Regions from separate parts of the Micromonospora sp. NPDC000207 genome, predicted to be linked through region 4. Evidence: riboswitches for the same ligand, from Rfam matches in the RefSeq annotation. Region 4 holds a riboswitch; each other region holds the start of a gene.
What was found. A riboswitch is a leader RNA that binds a small molecule or an ion and turns the genes downstream of it on or off. The one in region 4 is predicted to bind cyclic di-AMP.

Region 1 (3,382 bases), on a different contig from region 4:
ACCGCACCCTCTGGGCCGAGTTCGGTCGGGCCCTCAAGGAGGGTCTCCTGGAGGACCCGGACAACCGGGACACCCTGCTGGAGATCGTGTCGGTGGCCTCCACCGACGACCCGGCGGAGCTGACCACCCTCGCCGGGTACGTCGAGCGGATGAAGGACGGCCAGGGCGACATCTACTACGCCACCGGTGAGTCCCGGTCGATGATCGAGAACTCCCCGCACATGGAGGCGTTCCGGGCCAAGGGCTACGAGGTGCTCATCCTCACCGACCCGGTGGACGAGGTCTGGGTGGAGCAGGTCGGCCAGTTCGACGGCCGGTCGCTGCGCTCCATCGCCAAGGGCCAGGTCGACCTGGACACCGAGGAGGAGAAGAAGGAGGCCGAGGCCGAGCGGGAGCAGCGCACCCAGGAGTTCGCCGGTCTGCTGACCTTCCTCACCGAAAAGCTCGCCGAGAACGTCAAGGAGGTCCGGCTCTCCTCGCGGCTGACCACCTCACCGGCGTGCGTGGTGGGCGACGCGTACGACATGACCCCGACCCTGGAGAAGATGTACCGGGCGATGGGTCAGGAGGTCCCGCCGGTGAAGCGGATCCTGGAACTCAACCCGACCCACCCGCTGGTCGCCGGGCTGCGTACCTCCCACGAGCAGGGTGAGGACCCGGCCGCCCTCGTCGAGACCGCCGAGCTGCTGTACGGCATGGCGCTGCTGGCCGAGGGCGGGGAGCTGACCGACCCGGCCCGGTTCACCCGGCTCCTGGCCGACCGGCTGGCCCGTACCCTCTGATCTTTTCCGGTCAGACGTGTCTCGCGGGCCCGGTGTTGCCGCACCGGACCCGCGAGACGTCACGGCCCGACGCCGGGTGTCACCCCGCCCGGCGTCGTGAGACTCAGGCCGCCGCGACCGAGCCGGGGTAGCGGGGCGGCGGTGCGACCGCAGCCAACGCGGGCCGCTCCACGTGCTGCTGCTCCTGCTCGGCCGGGTACGCCAGCTGCAACGCCCGCCGCGCCCACGTGTAGGCGGCGCACGGCTGCGGGCCGTCGGCACACTGCAGGTTCCGGCACTGCCCCTGCGCGGCATCCCGGTGCTGCTCGGCGACGACGATCGCCTGTCGCCACAGCATGGTGTCGGTCACGCCCGCCGGCACGGCGTCGCGCCGGTCGGATCCGGTGGAACTGGACATGAGCGGCCCCCCTCGTACGCGATGTCCCCTTAACCCTCACCACTCAACCCCTGTTCTAACCGTTCCGACCCGTCACAGTTGGGTGACGGTCGACACGGATGCCCTGGTCAGAGGTGTGTGAAGGCGCAGAATGCCGCCTGAGCGGCGAGTTCGCAACCCCTCCCCGTGTGGCCTGGTGAACAACCTCACGCAGCGTATGCACCCGCCCCGGGCCACCCCTACCGTCGTACGGGTCCGCCCGACGCGGACACCGCCCGCCGGAGTACGCCCAATCCATGCCCCCGGCTCCGCGGAACACTCCACCACAGGGCATGGAGCGGGGGACCCAGGTTCCACGGTGCACGTCACCTCGGGGTGAAGCCGCCCACCGGCGGCCGGGCTCCTCGGCCCGAACCCGACAGCTCACCTCGTCGGCGTGGAGGAACCCCATGGCAACTCGAACCACCTCGTCCCGCGCCCTGCGCACCCCCCGACGGATCCTCGGCACCCTCGCCGTCGGTGCCGTGACCGGCCTCGCCGCCGTGTTCGGCACCGCCGCTCCCGCCCACGCCGACAGCGTCGACTGGGACGCCATCGCCCAGTGCGAGTCCGGCGGCGACTGGAGCATCAACACCGGCAACGGCTACTTCGGTGGCCTGCAGTTCGTCCAGAGCACCTGGGAGGCGTACGGCGGCCTCCAGTACGCCACCCGCGCCGACCTGGCCACCCGCGCCCAGCAGATCGCCGTCGCCGAGCAGGTCCTGCAGGGCCAGGGCATCGGGGCCTGGCCGACCTGCGGCCCCCTGGGTGGCCCGGTCTCCCCCTCGGGCGGGTCGACCTCCGCCGCCGACGCCGCCGCCCAGCGCGCCGAGCAGCCCGCGTCGCGCAGCACCGACCGGGACACGTACGTCGTCGAGGCCGGTGACACCCTCGTGAAGATCGCCGCCGCCCACGACGTCACCGGCGGGTGGCAGGGTCTGCACGAGCGCAACAAGGACGTCATCGGCGACGACCCGGGCCTGATCATCCCCGGTCAGCGGCTCACCCTCTGACGTCGAGGCGAAACCCGGCCGGGGCGCACCTCCCGGCCGGGTTCCCCGCCGCCCTTCCCCGCCGGTCGTGCCGGACCGTCCGGTTCTCCGCCCACCTGGGCGCTGGGTTCCGTCCCCGCGCGGGTATCTCCAGGGTGGACACGCGTAGTGACGTCGCCGGTGGGGTACCAGCGACAACCATGAGCACGAAAACCCTGGACGAGCGCCCCACGGACCCGGCCCGCCCCGACCCGACCGCCGACTCGACCACCACCGACCCGGCCGCCACGGACCCCGTCGGCACCGATCCGGCGGGCGGCACCGATCGGGCGGGTGGCACGACGACGCTGGGCACCGTGGCCGTCGTCGCACACCGTAAGAAGACCTTCGGCGGCGGGCTCGACGAACTCCGCGCCGCCCTGGTCGGCGCGGGGGTGAAGAACCTGCTCTGGTACGAGGTGCCGAAGAGCCGCAAGGCGCCGAAGAAGGTCCGTAAGGCCCTCGACGAGGGGGCCGAACTGGTCTTCGTCTGGGGCGGCGACGGCACCGTCCAGCGCAGTGCGGACGCCATGGCCGGATCCGGGGTCCCGATGGCCGTCCTGCCGGCCGGGACCGCCAACCTCTTCGCCACCAACCTGGGCATCCCCACCGACCTGCCCGAGGCGGTCAGGATCGGTCTGCACGGCCCGCGCCGCACCGTCGACCTGGGCAAGGTCAACGGGGAACACTTCGCGGTGATGGCCGGTGCCGGGTTCGACGCCGAGTTGATCCGTGACGCCGACCGTAACCTCAAGGGCCGCCTCGGCCGCCTCGCCTACGTCCTGACCGGGCTGCGACACGTGCGCGGCGAGTGCGTCCGGACCCGGATCAGAATCGACGGCAGCGACTGGTTCGACGGAGAGGCCAGCTGCGTGCTCTTCGGCAACGTCGGCACCATCACCGGCGGCATCCCCGCCTTCGACGACGCCCGCCCTGACGACGGTGCCCTGGAGGTCGGGGTGGCCACCGCCAGCGGCGCTGTCGACTGGGCCCGCACCCTGGGCCGGATGGCCGCCGGGCGCTCCGAGGAGTCCCCCTTCGTCCGGATCACCCGGGGACGCAGCATCAAGGTACGCCTCGACGCCCCCAGGACGTACGAACTCGACGGGGGTGCCCGGGGTGAGACGAACCGGCTCAAGGTGAAGGTCGTCCCG
Region 2 (3,382 bases), on a different contig from region 4:
GAGTTCGTCTTCCAGATGCTCGCCCAGCAGAACGTCGAGACGCTCAACGAGGTCTTCGAGGGGCGGGAACCCGCCAAGCGCAAGATCGTCGCGACCTGCCCGCACTGCTTCAACACCCTTGGCAACGAGTACGGCCAGCTCGGCGGCGAGTTCGAGGTGGTCCACCACACGCAGCTCCTGGCCCACCTGGTCGCCGGTGGCAAGCTCACCCCGGTCCAGCCTGTCGACGGCGGGGTCACCTACCACGACCCGTGCTACCTGGGCCGCCACAACCGGGTCTTCGCCCCGCCGCGTGAGGTCCTGGGCAGCGCCATCGGCGGCGGCACGGGCGACGCCGGTCTGATCGAGATGCCGCGCAACAGCGAGCGCTCGTTCTGCTGCGGTGCCGGGGGCGCGCGAATGTGGATGGAGGAGCGGATCGGCAAGCGGATCAACGTGGACCGGGTCGAGGAGGCCATGTCCACCGGGGCGAAGACGGTCGCCGTCGGCTGCCCGTTCTGCTCGACGATGCTCAACGACGGGGTCAACGGCAAGGGGGCCGGAGAAGAGGTCGAGGTGGTCGACGTGGCCAGCGTCCTGCTCCGCTCGGTCCGGCCGGAGTGACCGGAGGGTGACCGACCCCGATATTGATGGGTACCCCTCGATCGTCGAATAGCGGATACCGTTGGTGTGCAAGCGATTGCTTCACCGTAATGGTGAAGATTGTCTTCTTGCCCCGATCGCTTTGCTTCCCTAATGTTGGGCACCGGCCGCTTGTGGGTCGTCTGTCTCGCCCTCCCCTCCTCGCGAGGCGCCCGGCGGCCGGTCGGCAAAGGAGTCGGTGCCGGTGGCGAGCCTGCCCCCTCATCGTCGTGTCCCGAAAACGCCCGCCCGAGTACGCGGCGCGCGACGGGCATTGGCGCGTCTGACAGCCCTGTGTGCTGCCGTGATCGTCGGCGCCGGGATGCTCGCCGTACCGGCGCAGGCGGAGCCCACGGTCGAGGAGATCGAAGCGCAGATCGAAAAGCAGTGGCGCCAGCTGGAACCCACCATCGAGCAGTACAACAAGGTGCGGTCCGAGCTGAGGGTCAACCGCAAGAAGTCCGACGACCTCGCGAAGAAGATCGAGCCGTTGCAGCTCGAAAGCGAGTTGGCGCTGAACCGGATCGGTGAACTCGCCTCCCGGTACTACATCATCGGTCCCTCGTACGAGCTGGGCGCGGTGCTGGTGAACAGCCGCCCCGGGCAGCTCGGCGAACAGCTGACCCTGCTGGACCGGGTGGCCACCGAGCAGCGTCGGCAGATCGAGGACGTCCTGGCCGTTCAGGCCAGGTTCAACACCCAGAAGGAGAAGCTGGACACCCTCGTCACCACCCAGGTCAAGCAGGAGAAGGACCTGGCGAACCGGCGCAAGAAGATCGAGGGTGAGATCAAGACCCTCCGGGCTTCGATGCCGAAGACCACAGTGCAGACCGCCAACTGCCCCACCATCAACGGGGTGGTCAACGCGGCGGCGCGTACCGCCATCCGGACCGCCTGCGCCCAGATCGGCAAGCCGTACGTGTTCGGGTCCACCGGGCCGAACTCCTTCGACTGCTCCGGGCTGACCCAGTACGCGTACCGGGCCGCAGGCATCAGCCTCACCCACTTCACCGGGGCGCAGTGGAACGAGGGCCGGGCGATCCCGCGTAACGAGGCCCGCCCCGGCGATCTGGTCTTCTTCCGCAGCGACCTCAGTCACGTCGGCATCTACCTGGGCAACGACAAGATGGTGCACGCGGCGAGAGCCGGTGTCCCGGTCAACGTCTCCAGCATCAACACGATGCCGGTAGCCGGGTTCCGACGACCCGGCTGACCCTCGGCGTACCTGAGGCCCTCCGTCGTCGACCACCGACGACGGAGGGCCTTCGCGTGTGGCCTCGACGGCGGGTCCTTCGCGCACCGGCCGTCGGCTCCGCGCGTCGGTGACCGGCGTCGTGTGTCGGTCACGCCGCGCCCGAGAGTGAACGAACGTGAGACGGAGTGTCACGTATCGCTCCGTTGCGGATAGGTGGTCGTCTCTCTACGCTGGTGAACCGTCGGTCGGCAGCAGAACCGTCCAACCCGGGCGGTCACGAACGACACCGCCGAGTCGCCCGCACGGGTGATCCGGGAACCCAGGTACGTCGGGGTGAATCCGCAGTCCGCTGCGGTAGGGCGTCCCCTTCCGCCCGAACCCGTCAGCTGACCCGGTAGGCGGTTCCGTCGAAGGAGTACCGAGCCCGGTGGCACTTCATGCCCCGCGGCCACCGTCCACCAGGTCGGCGAAGGTCGACCCGGTGCCGGCTGGGCCGCGTCCACGCTCGTTCCGCTGCACCACAGCACTGGCCGCGACCGCTGCGGTCCTGGTCGGGGCCGCCGTCCTCGGGGTCCCCGCCCCGGCGTACGCCGAACCGTCGGTGACCGATCTCGAACGGCAGATCGACAGGGACTGGCACCGACTCGAACCGCTCATCGAACGGCACAACGCCGTCCGGCAGGACCTCGCCGACAGGCGTCGGGAGGCCGCCGCCCTGGCGGCCAGGATCGACCCGCTGCAACGCCAGGTCGACGCGGCGATGAAGCAGGTCAGCGACCTGGCAGTGCGGGCGTACAAGGGTGAGAGCTTCTCGGCGCTCAACCTGATGCTCTCCGGGCGCACCCCCGGTGAACTGGTCGGCCGGATCGAGCTGATGGACCGGTTCGCCCACCGCCGGCAGGAGGACGTCCGGGCCGTCCGGGACCTGCGTGACGAACTGGCGGCCGGGAAGACCCGACTCGACCGGATGATCGTCCAACTGACCCGGGCGGAGAGGGGACTCGCCGCCAGCCGTCGGCAGATCGACGCCGAGATCGACAGGTTGCAGAAGCTGCGGCTGCGGGCGTACGACAGTGGTGCCGGTGGGCCGCTCCGCCCGGCGCCCTGCCCCGTCACCTACCCCGGGGGTACGGCAGGTGACGTGGTCCGGTTCGCCTGCGCCCAGATCGGGAAGCCGTACGTCTGGGGCGCCGAGGGGCCGAAGGCGTACGACTGCTCGGGTCTGATGCTCGCGGCCTGGGCGAAGGGCGGCGTGGCGCTGCCGCACAACGCCGCCCGGCAGCGGAAGGTGACCACCCCGGTGAGCCGCGCCGACCTGCGCCCCGGCGACCTCGTCTTCTACTACCGCGACGTGCACCACGTGGGCATGTACGTCGGTGACGGCTGGGTGGTGCACGCCGCCCGGTCCGGGGTGCCGGTGCGGATGAAGCGCCTCGGTGACGCCCCGATCCACAGCTTCGGTCGCCCCGGCAAGGGCTGACCGTTCCGGCTGTCGGCGGGTGGACGTCGGCCCGTGAGACCGACGTGGTGTCCCTGCCGACGGCAGGCCCGGGTACCGCTGTCGCG
Region 3 (3,382 bases), on a different contig from region 4:
CCCGGGTGCAGGTGCAGCTCCGGGTGGTCACTGGGCTGTTCGATGGTGACCGTGAGCAGGGGAGTGGGCGCGAACACCATCACGTGCCCGTCCATGGGGCCACCTTCCGTCCGTACGCCGGGTCGCTCACCTGATAACCGTCGACGCGGTGGTCCGGGCACGCCTCGTCGGGCACGAAAACGCCGGGCGTACGCCTCGTCGGGCACGAAGAACGCCCGGTGCCCCACCGTCGTGGCGGGACACCGGGCGTACCCGAGGGTCAGTACACCGACAGGTGCACGTGGTTGGTGTGGTCGCTGGACGGGTCCCCACCCGCTCCGCTGTAGGCTCGCCAGCCGCTGCTGGGCAGCCAGATCTGCCGGTACCAGATCACGTACAGCACGGCCAGCCGGTCGGCGTTGCGGACGTAGTACGCGGCGAGGTTGTTGCCGTACGTCCGGTCCCCGCCGGTGGCGTGCCCACCGAATCCGTTGCGCTGTGCGGCGAAGTCGCACGCCCGACCCTTGGGGTGCTCACCGGAGCCGCCCGGCCGGTAGCAGGAGACGTACCGGGTGAAGCCGGCGGCCTTGGCCTGGTTGAGGGCGTGCAGGGTCCGGGGGGTGATGCACCCGTTGGCCGGGGTGGGGTCGTTGACGCTGCACGACTCCCGGGGCCAGGACCCGTCGGAGTTGCGCGGGGCGGGCTTGGCGGTCTTGGTGCTGTTCCCGCCCGGTCCGCTGGACCCCGTGGACCCGCTGGACCCACTCGACCCGCCGCTGCTGCTGCGCTGCTGGGCCTGTTGCTGCTGCTGTTGCTGGCGGCGGCGCTCGGCCTCCTCACGGCGCTCCTGCGTGACGGCGACGTCGAGGGCCTTCTCGGCCTGGTCCTTGCGCTTTGCCATCGTCGCGACCTGTTTGCGCTGCTCGTTGACCTCGGCATCCAGTTCGACCTTGGTCCGGGCGGACTGGTTGCGGGTCTCCTGGAGCTTGCGCAGCTCCCGCTCCTCGCTGGCGGCGACCTGGTCGAGCGCGGCGGCCCGGTCCATGAAGCCCTCCGGGGAGGTCGCGTTGAGCAGGGCGTTCGCCGCGCCGAGTCGGCCGGTCCGGTACGCGACCTGGGCGATCTCACCGACCTTGGTGTTCTGGACGGCCAGGTCGGAGTCGATGGTCTTGAGCCGACCGTTGAGTTCCTGTTGCCGCTGTGTCGACTTCTCGAGCTTGGCCTTCGCCTCCAGCCATCCCTTGCTGGCCGCCTCCAGCTGGTTGCGCAGAGCCGGGGTGCCGCCCTCGGGATCGGCGTCGGGTGCCGCCAGCAGACCTCCCCGGGTCGCGGCCTGGGCCGGACCGACCGGTGCGACCGCGCCACCGAGGGCGAGGGTCGCGACGAGCAGGGCCGCCATCCGGGCGGTGATGCGTCGCGGTGATGCCACTACTGCCAATGGACCTGTCCTTCCGTCAACCGCCGACCGGGTTAGCTGACGGGTTCGGGACGGAAGATCCCTACCGCTGACGCGGATGCACCCCAGGAACGTGGTTCCCCGGCTCGCCCGGGTGGGCGATTAGGCGGCGGCCACCGTGGGCGCCGATGGGCGCCGCCCGGCGGAGGCCGGGACCGAGCCTACCGGGGTGGGTGTGACGGTTGCAGTCAAAGTGACCGATGGTGTCGGAGAGGCGCACGACAAAGCGCAGCAAAAAGAACATTCCTCGTGGAAATTTAAGCCTGTGCTAATCACCACTCGATGGTTCCGCAGACACCCGCTGACGCTCCGGGTTCGACCTGCAACGTGGCGTGCTCGATGTGGAACTCCTCCCGGAGCGTGGTCCGGGCCGCCGCGAGCACCGTGGCGACCTCCGCGCCCGGGGTGGTGGTCAGGTGGGCCGAGGCGACCTCCATCCCGGAGGTGAGCGTCCACAGGTGCAGGTCGTGCACCTCGGCCACGCCGGGGACCGCCGAGAGCCGGTCGTGCACCTCGGTCACCTGGAGGTGTTCCGGGGCGGCCTGGACCAGGATGCGCAGGGCGGCCCGGGCCAGCCGCCAGGTCCGGGGGAGGATGAACACGCCGATCGCGACCGCCACCACCGGGTCCACCCACCACCAGCCGGTGAACGCGATGACCAGCGCGGCGGCGATCACCCCGACCGAGCCGACCAGGTCGGCGAGCACCTCCAGGTACGCGCCGCGCAGGTTGATGCTCTCCTCGGCGCCCTTGCGCAGCAGTCCGAAGGCGACCACGTTGGCCAGCAGGCCGAGCACCGCCACCCCGAGCATCGGGCCGGTGAGGACCTCCGGCGGATCGCCGATCCGGCGGGCCGCCTCGACGAGGACGTAGACCGCGACCCCGCTGAGCAGCGCCGCGTTGGCCAGGGCGGCGAGCACCTCCAGGCGGTAGAGGCCGAAGGTGCGCTGCGGGTCGGTGGTGGCCCGGCGGGTCGCGGTGATCGCGGCCAGGGCCAGGCCGATGCCGAGCACGTCGGTGAACATGTGCCCGGCGTCGGAGAGCAGGGCCAGCGAGCCGGTGCGGAAGGCGGCGACGGTCTGCACCACTGTGAAGACGGCCAGCAGGGCCAGTGCGGCCCAGAGTCTGCCGACGTGTCGATGGGCGGCGTTCGCCACCGCCGCCGAGTGATCGTGCCCTGCGCCCACGCCCACACCCTCCGTCGTCCGACCCGACCGGGATACAACCTATGCTTACATCGCTATGTATGCAAGTGTCGGACGAGGGGAGGCCGGTCGACAGTCGGAGTCGACGTTCAGCCGGTGGGATCGAGGGTGACCAGGCGCTGGGTGGCCCGGGACAGCGCGACGTAGAGCGTACGAACCCCGGAACCCGGATCGGCCCGGATCTCCCCGGGCGCGACGAGCACCACCCCGTCGTACTCCATGCCCTTGGCCTGGAGGCTCGTCACCACCTGGAGCCGGGGCTCGGCCACCTCGGCCAGCCACCCGGCCACCTCGCGGTGGCGGTGCACCGGCGTGATCACGCCGACGGTCCCCGGCACCTCGGCCAACATGGCCGTCGCCGCGGCCACCGTCTCCGGCGCCAACTCGGCCGCCGACAGCACCCGCTGCACCGGCTCCACCCCGGTGGAGCGGACCGCGACGGGAAGGGGCAGGTCCGGGTCCACCCGACGGATCTCGGCCGCCGCCACCGCGAAGATCTCCGCCGGGTTGCGGTAGTTGGTGGTCAACGTGAACCGGTGCCGCCGACGTCGACCCAGCGCCTGGTCCCGGGCCCGGGTCAGCTCCGCCGGGTCACCCGTCCAGGCGGTCTGGGCCGGGTCGCCGACGACGGTCCAGGACGCCAGCCGCCCCCGTCGGCCGATCATCCGCCACTGCATCGGCGAGACGTCCTGCGCCTCGTCGACGACCACGTGGGCGTACTCCCGGTAGTCCTCCGGGCGCT
Region 4 (3,382 bases):
GCAGAATCCGCTGGTGCATCACTGGTCCCTCTCGTCCATGCCCCCGCTGGCTGGTCTGCGGATATTAGGGCATCGGCTCTTACCTACTCCACGCCCGTCACCACCGTCCGATTCGGCCGCGAAGATGAGCGGTCGTCCGATTGCGGTATGGTCCCCGGCGGCGGCCGGTCGACCCCCGGCGACGGAGCGTGGAGGAGGAGACGTCGTGGTGGTTCGTACGGTCGTGGTCGGTGTGGTGGCGTGACCAGCGTATCGGCGACCAGCGCGACCGCCACCGGAGCGACCCCCGCCCTGTCCCGGCTGCCCTCGCTGACCGGACTGCGGTGGATCGCCGCCCTGCTGGTGTACGGGTTCCACGCCGCCACCATGCGGGTCGTCGCCGAGCCGGGACCCCAGGGCGTGTTGGAGAAGGTCTTCACCCTCGGCCTCTCCGGAGTGCAGTTCTTCTTCATCCTCAGCGGTTTCGTCCTGGTCTGGTCGGCCCGCCCCGAGGACTCGAAACGGGCCTTCTGGCGTCGCCGGGCCGCGAAGATCTATCCCAACCACGTTCTGATGTGGATGGTCGTGCTGCTGGTCGGTCTCTACTTCGTCGACCCGGTCAACGGTCAGGTGGCGCTCACCAACCTGCTGCTGTTGCAGGCGTGGGACCCCACTCCGGGCCACTTCTACAGCATCAACACGGTGAGCTGGTCGCTCTCCTGCGAGCTGTTCTTCTACCTCTGTCTGCCGTTCGCGCTCCCGGCGATCCGGCGGGCCCGGCCCTGGATGCTCTGGGCCGTCGTCGTCGCCGTACCGCTGCTGATCCTGGCGCTCTGGCCGACGCAGCTGCTGGTGCCACCGGAGTACCGGTGGTGGTTCACCCAGATCTTCCCGATCACCAGGTCGTTCGAGTTCTGGATGGGCGTCGCCGCCGCCGAGCTGATGCGTCGGGGCTGCTGGCGCGGTCCCCGGCTGACGGTGGCCAGCGTGGTCTTCGTGGCCGTCTGGGTGGCCGCCGGTGAGATCATCCGCGCCGAGCTCTGGGCGGCCGTCCTGTCGGTGGCGTACATCCTGGTCATCACCGCTGCGGCGGACGCCGACATCAACGGCCGCCGCTCACCCTGGCGCTCCCGGCCGATGCTCTGGCTCGGCGAGGTCTCCTTCGCCTTCTACCTGGTGCACGTCTTCGTCATGGTCACTGTGCTCCGGCTCGTCGGCGTCTACGGCGTCGGCCTGCCCGGCTGGTGGGGGCCGGTGGCGGTGGTGGCCTTCCTCCTTGTCAACCTGGTGCTGGCCGGGCTGATGCACAGGTACCTGGAGACCCCGATGATGCGCCTGCTCGCCCCCTCCCGCTCCGGTCGGAACCGGCGTGGGCCGGGACCGCAGCCGCCCGGTTCGGACCCACGACAGGTAGCGCCCGGGCCGGAGTCGGTCGCGCCGGGACCGCAGTCGGTCGAGCCCGAGCCGCAGTCGGTCGAGCCCGAGCCGCAGTCGGTCGTGCCGGGGCCGCGCTCGGGGGCGTCCGCCGCCGAGCAGCCGGTGGGTGACGCCGAACGACGCTGACCCATCCCGTCCGTGACGGTGATGCCGCTCACAGGACGCCGGATCCGGTCACGCGACGCAGGGCGGACGTCATTGGCCGACAATTCCTCGGGGATGCTCACCGAACGTCCGGTTGTGGACCTCGACGGGTGGATGAAACCGCCCGTCCCATAGATACACGACACTGTCGGACTGCGGTGAAGATTGCTGCCATGATCGAGGTTTAAGCAGGTCAAGCCGGGTTGGCAGGGAAAAGCTCGGCCAGTAGTGTCGCTGCGTCCGGTGCGGTTCCCGATCGCAAGAAGCGACGCCGCCCCGACCCGCTCAATCGTCTCAGGACGAGCCGGGGACCCACGTAGTCCGGGGTGAATCCGGGAGCCGACGCTCCCGGTAGGGCGACTTCTTCCCGCCCGAATCCGTCAGCTAACCCGGTAGGCGGAATCGGAAGGAGCCCCGTTCCTTGCCTCACCATCCCCTCCAGTCGACAGTGAGACACCATCTCAGGCGACAGCTGCGGCGGCTCACCGCAGACCGCCAGTACCAGGTCGTCGCCGCCTCGGCCGCGACCCTCATGGTGGCCTCGGGCGTCGGAGTCGGCGTCGCCGTCACCGGTGACGGGTCCGACCTCGATCAGCCCACCCCGGCCGCCGTCGCCGAGCAGGCCCCCTACGCCGGTGACCTCCCCGCCCGCGCCGAGTTGAGCGCGCCGCAGACCCCGGCGCCGTCGCTGACCACCCCGGCCCCGACCGCCACCGCCCGTTCGCAGAGCCCCGCTCCGACGGCGACGGCGAGCAGCGCCACCAGCACCACAGCCCCGGCGGCCGATCTGACCCGTACGGCGACTCCCAAGCCGCCCGCGTCGAGGGTCCTCGACCACGACCACCAGTCCCAGATCACCTACTACTACTGCGGCCCGGCGGCGGTACGCAACGCGCTGTCGGCCATGGGCCTGGCCCGGACCCAGGACGACCTGGCGGTGCGGCTCGGCACCACGACGATGGGCACCAACTCGGCCGCCGACACCACCCGGGTGCTCAACCAGGTGGTGGACGGCAGCCCGTACCGGACCACGATGATCCCCGGCAACGCCGCCACCACCGCCCAGACCGAGCGGCTCCGGGCCGACCTGGTCGCGGCGGTCGCCGACGAGCGCGGCGTGGTGGTGAACGTGGCCGGGACCACCACCGACCTCGCCGGGGGCTGGCACTCCTTCCCGGGCGGACACTACGTCGCGGTGGTCGGCTACCGCGACGACGGCCGGACCGTCAAGATCGCCGACTCGGCGAACCCGGCGGTCCCGACGTACTGGCTGACAGTGGGCACTCTTGCCGACTGGATCGCCAGCCGGGGCTACTCCGCCTGAGCCGGCAGTCCCCACCCGATCCACGAGACGGGCACCGTCCCCCTGCGCAGGGGGACGGCGCCCGTCTCGTTCTCGTCGGGGTCGCTCAGCCGATGGGGGGCGGCACCCGTTCCGGTGGCCACTCAGCCGGTGGGGGAGAGCGGTGCCCGTCTCGTCGCGGTGGGTCGGTCGCTCAGCCGGTGGGGGAGAGCGGCCCGGTGGCGGCGTCGGCCAGCCCGGCACCTGCGCCGGTACGCGGACCCGGCGGGGTCCACGCCGGGTCCAGGTGCCGCCGGGCGGCCGCCAGGAACACCTCGGCGTAGGACTCGGCCGGGAAGTCCCCGAGGTAGCGGGTACGGGTGTGCCACCGGGCCGACTCCGCCGGATCGGTCTGCAACAGCGCGGTCAGCACCTCGTCGACGTTCGACATGTCCCGCCGCAGCACGTACGCCGAACCGGCCAGGGGGAACCGCTCGGTGAACCGGTCACCCTCGCCCACCATGTCGGTCACCGCGTACG

Region 1: it holds a riboswitch for cyclic di-AMP, as region 4 does, so the genes downstream of both, ABT336_RS04290 (transglycosylase family protein) here and ABT336_RS23525 (C39 family peptidase) in region 4, are expected to answer to the same signal.
Region 2: it holds a riboswitch for cyclic di-AMP, as region 4 does, so the genes downstream of both, ABT336_RS26340 (C40 family peptidase) here and ABT336_RS23525 (C39 family peptidase) in region 4, are expected to answer to the same signal.
Region 3: it holds a riboswitch for cyclic di-AMP, as region 4 does, so the genes downstream of both, ABT336_RS01235 (coiled-coil domain-containing protein) here and ABT336_RS23525 (C39 family peptidase) in region 4, are expected to answer to the same signal.

What each region holds. Positions count from the first base shown of each region.
Region 1 covers NZ_JBEPEQ010000009.1:4,282-7,663, forward strand. The annotation lists gene htpG (molecular chaperone HtpG) at 1-782, shown strand, start outside; gene ABT336_RS04285 (hypothetical protein) at 886-1,179, opposite strand; cyclic di-AMP (ydaO/yuaA leader) riboswitch at 1,478-1,590, shown strand; gene ABT336_RS04290 (transglycosylase family protein) at 1,608-2,210, shown strand; gene ABT336_RS04295 (diacylglycerol/lipid kinase family protein) at 2,390-3,382, shown strand, end outside.
Region 2 covers NZ_JBEPEQ010000184.1:18-3,399, reverse strand. The annotation lists gene ABT336_RS26350 ((Fe-S)-binding protein) at 1-603, shown strand, start outside; gene ABT336_RS26345 (C40 family peptidase) at 821-1,834, shown strand; cyclic di-AMP (ydaO/yuaA leader) riboswitch at 2,094-2,234, shown strand; gene ABT336_RS26340 (C40 family peptidase) at 2,298-3,296, shown strand.
Region 3 covers NZ_JBEPEQ010000002.1:61,183-64,564, forward strand. The annotation lists gene ABT336_RS01230 (PfkB family carbohydrate kinase) at 1-95, opposite strand, end outside; gene ABT336_RS01235 (coiled-coil domain-containing protein) at 260-1,378, opposite strand; cyclic di-AMP (ydaO/yuaA leader) riboswitch at 1,424-1,554, opposite strand; gene ABT336_RS01240 (cation diffusion facilitator family transporter) at 1,708-2,622, opposite strand; gene ABT336_RS01245 (HelD family protein) at 2,730-3,382, opposite strand, start outside.
Region 4 covers NZ_JBEPEQ010000124.1:1,052-4,433, reverse strand. The annotation lists gene ABT336_RS23535 (polysaccharide pyruvyl transferase family protein) at 1-19, opposite strand, end outside; gene ABT336_RS23530 (acyltransferase family protein) at 241-1,542, shown strand; cyclic di-AMP (ydaO/yuaA leader) riboswitch at 1,833-1,974, shown strand; gene ABT336_RS23525 (C39 family peptidase) at 2,009-2,884, shown strand; partial or broken gene ABT336_RS23520 (CDP-glycerol glycerophosphotransferase family protein) at 3,057-3,382, opposite strand, start outside.